DNA from 2 places in the Aminobacter sp. Y103A genome. Region 1 is predicted to be linked to the other one. Evidence: predicted binding sites of a transcription regulator. Region 1 holds the regulator's gene; the other holds the start of a gene.

Region 1 (3,466 bases):
CCAGCCGTGCTTTTCGTCGGCGCTCATCTCGCCGAAGGTCTTGTCGAAGCCCTTGGGCAGGAATACCGGGTCGTAGCCAAAGCCTTTTTCGCCGCGCGGCGGCCAGACGAGATTGCCCTCGGCTTCGCCACGGAAATACTCGGCGTGTCCGTCCGGCCATGCCAGGCAGATGACGGCAACGAAGCGGCCGGTGCGCTGCGCGACGGCCTTGGCACCGCGCTCCTGCAGGGCGTCCTCGGTGCGCTGCATTGCCATGGCAAAGTCGCGCGTGCCATCAGGCTTTTCGGCCCAGTTGGCGGTATAGACACCGGGTGCGCCGTCGAGCGCGTCGACCACCAGCCCTGAATCGTCAGACATGGCTGGCAGGCCGGTCGCGGTCGCCGCGGCCAGCGCCTTGATGTAGGCGTTTTCCTCGAAGGTCGTGCCAGTCTCGTCGGGTTCGGGCAGGCCGTATTCCTTGGCCGACTTGGCCCCGATGCCGAACGGCGCCATCAGGTCGGCGAATTCGCGCAGTTTGCCGGCATTGTGGCTGGCGATCACGATCTCATTGTCGGCAAGCTTGCGCATCAAAGGCCCCATAGTTTCGGCTCGGCGATCTCAAGCGAATTGCCACTGGGATCGCGGAAATAGATGGAACGGCCGCCATTGGGCCATTCGAAATCGGCTTCGATGGCTATACCCTCGCCTTCGAGCCGCGTCTTCCAGTCCTCGACTTCTTCGGCCGTGCCGGCAAAGCACAGATGCCCCGGGCCTGACGTACCATGCGGCGGCACCGGCAGCCTGGCATCGGGCTTCGGTGGCTGCCGCGTCGCCTCGGCGTAAAAGAGCAGAAGCACGCCCTGGCCGCAGCGGAAGAACACATGCCGCCCCGGCACCTTGGCGATCCGCTCCAGCCCCATCACCTCGCCGTAGAAGTTTTCTGCGGCATCGAGGTCGGTGACATAGAGCGCGGATTCGAGGATCGCCGAGGGCTGCATGGCGAGAGCCTCAGCCCACCGCCATCTTCTGCAGGTCGACCAGACGCGCAATGCCCTTGCGGGCGAGGCCCATCAGCTGCAGGAACTCTTCCTCCGAGAACGGCGTACCTTCGGCGGTGCCCTGGATCTCGACGATGCCGCCCTTGCCGGTCATGACGAAATTGGCGTCGGTGCCGGCCGAGGAATCCTCGAGATAGTCGAGGTCGATGACCGGCTGCCCATCATGGATACCGCAGGAGATCGCCGCGACATGGTCCTTCAGCACCTTGTCGATGCTGACCATCTGGCGCGCTTCCATCCAGCGCAGGCAATCGTACAGCGCGATCCACGCGCCGGTGATCGAGGCCGTGCGGGTGCCGCCATCGGCCTGGATGACGTCGCAGTCGACGGTGATCTGGCGCTCGCCGAGCGCCTGCATGTCTACCACGGCCCGCAGCGAGCGGCCGATCAGGCGCTGGATTTCCAGCGTGCGGCCGCCCTGCTTGCCGGAAGAGGCTTCGCGGCGCATGCGTTCGCCGGTCGAGCGCGGCAGCATGCCGTACTCGGCCGTCACCCAGCCCTTGCCGGTGTTGCGCATCCAGCCCGGCACCTTCTCTTCAAGGCTCGCCGTGCACAGCACATGGGTGTCGCCGAACTTGACCAGGCACGAGCCTTCGGCGTGCTTGGAGATGTTGCGCTCGAAGGAGATGGCGCGCATTTCGTCGAACTGGCGTTTGGAGGGGCGCATACGGCTACTTTCTATGGCGAAATCGGAAATTGTTGCCGGCTTGTAGCCCCATGGCCGGACCAGCGCAAAGGAAAACCGGTTCCGTGGCTGGAGCTGTTGTGTTCGCGGCCATGCGGTCTATATCATTTTGGACGGAGACCATGAAGCAGATGACCAAAGCGGTACCCGATCCCACGCTGCAATCGCTCGATATGCGGTCGCGTGACATCTTCCGGCGCATCGTCGATTCCTATCTCAGGGATGGCGAGCCCGTGGGCTCGCGTAACCTGTCACGCATGCTGCCGTCGTCGCTGTCGCCGGCGACCGTCCGCAACGTGATGAGCGATCTCGAGCAGCTCGGCCTCGTCTACGCGCCGCACATCTCCGCCGGCCGCCTGCCGACGCAAAAGGGGCTCAGGTTCTTCGTCGACGCCTTCATGGAGCTTGGCGATCTGCCTGACGACGAACGCCGGACGATCGAGGCGCAGGTCAAGGCTTCGGGCGAGGGCGCCACGCTGGAGCATATGCTGACCGAGGCGAGCCAGATGCTGTCGGGCATGTCGCGCGGCGCAGGCCTCGTCCTCGCCGCCAAGAACGAGGTCGCGCTCAAGCACATCGAGTTCATCCAACTCGAACCGACCAAGGCGCTCGCCGTGCTGGTGTCGCAGAATGGCGATGTCGAGAACCGTGTCGTCGAGCTGCCGCTCGGCGTCACCGTTTCGCAACTGCACGAAGCGTCGAACTTCCTGAATGCCCATATTCGAGGCCGTACCCTTGCCGAGGCCCGGCTGGAGATCGCCCGTATCAAGGACGAGACCAAGGCAGCCCTCGACACGCTGTCGCAGGACCTCGTCGAAAAGGGTCTCGCCGTCTGGGCCGGCGCCGAGAGCGGCCTGCCGGCGCGCCTGATCGTGCGCGGCCGCGCCAATCTGCTCGAAAACGTCACCGCCCAGGCCGACATCGAACTGCTCAAGCACCTGTTCGAGGACATGGAAACCCAGGACGGGCTGATCCAGTTGCTCGACCTCGCCGAGGAAGGCTCGGGCGTGCGCATCTTCATCGGCTCGGAAAACCGGCTGTTTTCGCTGTCCGGCTCGTCGCTGGTCGTCGCGCCCTATCGCGACAAGGACGCTCGCGTGGTCGGCGCGCTCGGCGTCATCGGACCGACCCGGCTCAATTATGCCCGCATCGTGCCGATGGTCGACTATACGGCGCAGCTGATTTCGCGCATGCTGAGGTGAGCTGAAACTGCGGAGAACCGGACCATGGCACTCGAACAGATCAAGGCCCAGATAGCCGTGCTGCTCCAGGAAATGGTCAACCAGCCCGAGGATTCACACGAGTTGCAGGAACAGCTGCGCGAGAAGCTCTCCGAGTTGCGCGCCCAGGGCCTGCCGCTGCCCAAGGACCTCGTCGACCTCGAAAAGCGCCTCGATGACGATTTTTCCGAACAGGAAGAATGAGCAGTCGGGCGATCACGCCCCTTTGCTGGCCTTGTCCTGCTCGCCCCATGTCACCTGCCGGTAGTCGAAGCCATATTCCAGCGTTGGTTTGACGATGCGGAAATAGGGCGACAGGTCGAAGTCGCGCGGCGTGTAGAGCGAGTGGTGGCGGATGTGCATGATCTCCTGGCGCATGTAGGTCGACTGCGCCGAAGCGCGGCCGGGGGCGCGGGTGATCTCGGGCAGGATCGGATAGCGGATCTCACCATAGGCCTGCGCGATCATCGTCGAGCAGATGGCGCGTGTCGGGTCGCCGGAACCGAAGGCCAGCATGCGGCGGC
Region 2 (3,466 bases), 1.5 Mb from region 1:
CTGACCGTGTCGACCCTTTGCAGCAGCCGACGGAATATGAGTTGGGAAGCGATTTGAGCGACGTCAAGGGGCGAGCCATCGAGCCGACATTTTGACGGCGTGGTGGTGGGTTCACAGGCTGGGGCCGCTGGAAAGCGCTCCGTCCAATGCCCATCTAGTCTGCTGGCAAATCGATGGAGTTAGCGATGACCATGACGCGGGAAGACGTTGTCTCGGTCCTCGGGCCGGTGGACGATACGATGATTGCACAAGTGATCCTGTCCGGCGCTTCGCTCGTGGAACTCAGGGAGGCGTGGGGGTGGGCTTTCGGCGACGACGCGTTGATGGGGCAAGGCCGCCCTCTGCCCGGAACGCGGGTTGCGGCACTGATCGACTTGATTGAACCCGACGATGACGAGACAGAGGGCCCGGCTGCACCGGGCCCCGGTGCTCACTGAATCGTAAATACCCCATCCACTGCCTGCCACTCGGCAGGTTTGATCAGCCGGTGGTGGGCAACGCGCACGGAATGCAGCGCACCTTCAAGTTCCTGTTCCCAGTAGCTCAGGAAACCTCTCAGCGTTGGGAATTCCGGTGCGAGGTCGTATTCCTGCCAGACATAAAGCTGCAACAACCGCGGGTAATCAGGAAGGTGATAATGGATCTCCGCGGTCGTGAGGCCGTAACCCTCCATCTGGAGCCGGAATTCCCTGCTGACCACAAGCTTCTTCTCGGTCACCATCAAGCGTCCAATCTTTCCGGGCGTTCGTGGTTGCCGCTCTGGTCGAATTTGCAAGCGACGTCGGCGCGGATTTCATCGAGGCGGCGAAGCGCATCCATGACGGCATCGAAAGTCACCGGGGCCGCAATGCCTGGTGGCTTGCGCAGGGCCGGTATGGATTCGACCGCGCATGCATCCGATGCCCAGGAGGCAAGAATGGCGCGCTTTTCCTGAATGCCGAGTTGATCGTCCGTTATCACATCGTCGGGATGGCTGAAGAACCGGGCCGGGAAAAGCAGACGGTCCAGTGACAGATCCGTGATTTCAGGGGCGATCGAGGGGATAATCGTCGGGACAGTTCGTTCCATCGATGGTCCTCCGTTACAAAAATCTCCTTGCGTTGACGATCCGACGATGGTCCCAGGCGAACCACCGTCGGACAGAAAAATTTGGAGGATTCGAACGAAATTGCAAGCCCCCGCTTTCGCGGCTTCGCGGCGGATAGCTTCATGAATTCAGCGCGCTAGCACTCGGCAAACCCGGGCGCTAGAATTTTTGCAGCCACCTCTTGAAACTCAAAAACACCTCACCCAGATCGATTGCGCGCGATGCCGAAGAGGGTCGCGCACCCCGCGCCGGCACCGCTTCGGATGCGGCGCGGAGGAACCTCAAAAATCTGTTTGTCCATGAGGAGAACGACATGACGTTCCGTCCATTGCACGACCGTATTCTGGTCCGCCGCATCGAGGCCGAGGAAAAAACGGCCGGCGGCATCATCATCCCCGACACCGCCAAGGAAAAGCCGCAGGAAGGCGAGGTCATCGCCGTTGGTCCGGGCGCCCGCGACGACAGCGGCCAGTTGCTGTCGCTCGACGTCAAGGTTGGCGACCGCATCCTGTTCGGCAAATGGTCCGGCACCGAGATCAGGCTCAATGGAGAGGATCTCCTGATCATGAAGGAGTCCGACGTCATGGGCGTGATCGATGCCGCGGTCCAGGCGAAGAAGGCCGCCTGAGTGGAACCTGCCGTTTTGAGAAGGAGCAAGAAAAATGGCTGCTAAGGAAGTCAAATTCCACACCGAAGCCCGCGAGAAGATGCTGCGCGGTGTCGACATTCTCGCCAACGCTGTGAAGGTCACGCTCGGTCCCAAGGGCCGCAACGTCGTGATCGACAAGTCGTTCGGCGCCCCTCGCATCACCAAGGACGGCGTCACCGTCGCCAAGGAGATCGAGCTGGAGGACAAATTCGAGAACATGGGCGCGCAAATGGTGCGCGAGGTCGCGTCCAAGACCAGCGACATCGCCGGCGACGGAACCACAACGGCGACCGTGCTTGCCCAGGCGATTGTCAAGGAAGGCGCCAAAGCTGTCGCTTCCGGAATGAACCCGATGGACCTGAAGCGTGGCATCGACAAGGCGGTCGACGCCGTGGTCGCGGAACTCAAGGTCAATGCGCGCAAGGTGACCAAGAACGACGAGATCGCCCAGGTGGGGACCATCTCGGCCAATGGTGACGCCGAAATCGGCCGCTTCCTTGCCGAGGCCATGGAAAAGGTCGGCAACGAGGGTGTCATCACCGTCGAGGAGGCCAAGACCGCGGTGACCGAGCTCGAAGTCGTCGAGGGCATGCAATTCGATCGCGGTTATCTCAGCCCGTATTTCATCACCAACCAGGACAAGATGCGCGTCGAGCTCGACGAACCTTACGTGCTGATCCACGAAAAGAAGCTGTCCAACCTGCAGGCGCTGCTTCCGGTTCTGGAAGCGGTGGTCCAATCCGGCAAGCCGCTGCTGATCATCGCGGAGGACGTCGAGGGCGAGGCCCTTGCCACGCTCGTCGTCAACAAGCTGCGTGGCGGCCTCAAGGTCGTGGCCGTCAAGGCGCCTGGCTTCGGCGATCGCCGCAAGGCGATGCTGGAAGACATTGCTATTCTGACCGGCGGCACGGCGATCTCGGAAGATCTCGGCATCAAACTCGAGAATGTAACGCTGAACATGCTGGGCCGCGCGAAGAAGGTGGTCGTCGAGAAGGAAAACACCACCATCGTTGACGGCGCCGGCTCCAAGACCGAGATCCAGGGGCGTGTTGCCCAGATCAAGGCCCAGATCGAAGAGACCACTTCGGACTACGATCGTGAGAAGCTGCAGGAACGCCTGGCCAAGCTCGCCGGGGGCGTCGCCGTCATTCGCGTCGGCGGCTCGACCGAGGTCGAGGTGAAGGAGCGCAAGGATCGCGTCGATGACGCCATGCATGCCACCCGCGCCGCCGTCGAAGAAGGTGTGTTGCCGGGCGGCGGCGTTGCCTTGCTGCGCGCAGTGAAGGCGCTCGACAATGTCCAGGCCGACAATTCCGACCAGAAACACGGCATCGAGATCGTGCGGCGCGCCCTCGAAGCGCCGGTGCGACAGATTGCGGAAAACGCTGGCGCCGAAGGCTCGATCATCGTCGGCAAGCTGCGCGACAAGGCCGAGTTCGGCTATGGCTGGAACGCACAAACCGATGAGTTCGGCGACCTCTACACACAGGGCGTCATCGATCCGGTGAAGGTGGTGCGCACCGCACTTCAGGACGCGGCATCCGTCGCTGGCTTGCTGGTCACCACCGAGGCGATGGTGGCCGAGAAGCCGAAGAAGGACGCGCCGCTGCCGGCGATGCCCGGCGGTGGCATGGACTTCTAAGAGACAGACAGAGAGGCCGTGTCCGCGTCCATCGAGGCGCGGACACGGCTCCAGACGGACGGGTGATTGGCATGGATACGACCAACAT

What was found. The regulator HrcA, encoded in region 1, represses chaperone genes, less so after heat shock. The targets are predictions, from matches to a motif close to GTTAGCACTCNCNNNNNGNGAGTGCTAAC.
Region 2: the regulator HrcA is predicted to act here: its motif matches at 1,223-1,251, upstream of groES (co-chaperone GroES).

Annotation. Positions count from the first base shown of each region.
Region 1 covers NZ_AP017986.1:672,501-675,966, forward strand. The annotation lists gene rdgB (RdgB/HAM1 family non-canonical purine NTP pyrophosphatase) at 1-567, opposite strand, end outside; gene Amn_RS03220 (VOC family protein) at 567-977, opposite strand; gene rph (ribonuclease PH) at 988-1,704, opposite strand; gene hrcA (heat-inducible transcriptional repressor HrcA) at 1,854-2,924, shown strand; gene Amn_RS03235 (hypothetical protein) at 2,949-3,146, shown strand; gene Amn_RS03240 (YiiX/YebB-like N1pC/P60 family cysteine hydrolase) at 3,159-3,466, opposite strand, start outside.
Region 2 covers NZ_AP017986.1:2,216,769-2,220,234, forward strand. The annotation lists gene Amn_RS10815 (hypothetical protein) at 186-437, shown strand; gene Amn_RS10820 (usg protein) at 431-721, opposite strand; gene Amn_RS10825 (hypothetical protein) at 721-1,068, opposite strand; gene groES (co-chaperone GroES) at 1,401-1,715, shown strand; gene groL (chaperonin GroEL) at 1,750-3,378, shown strand; gene Amn_RS10840 (hypothetical protein) at 3,450-3,466, shown strand, end outside.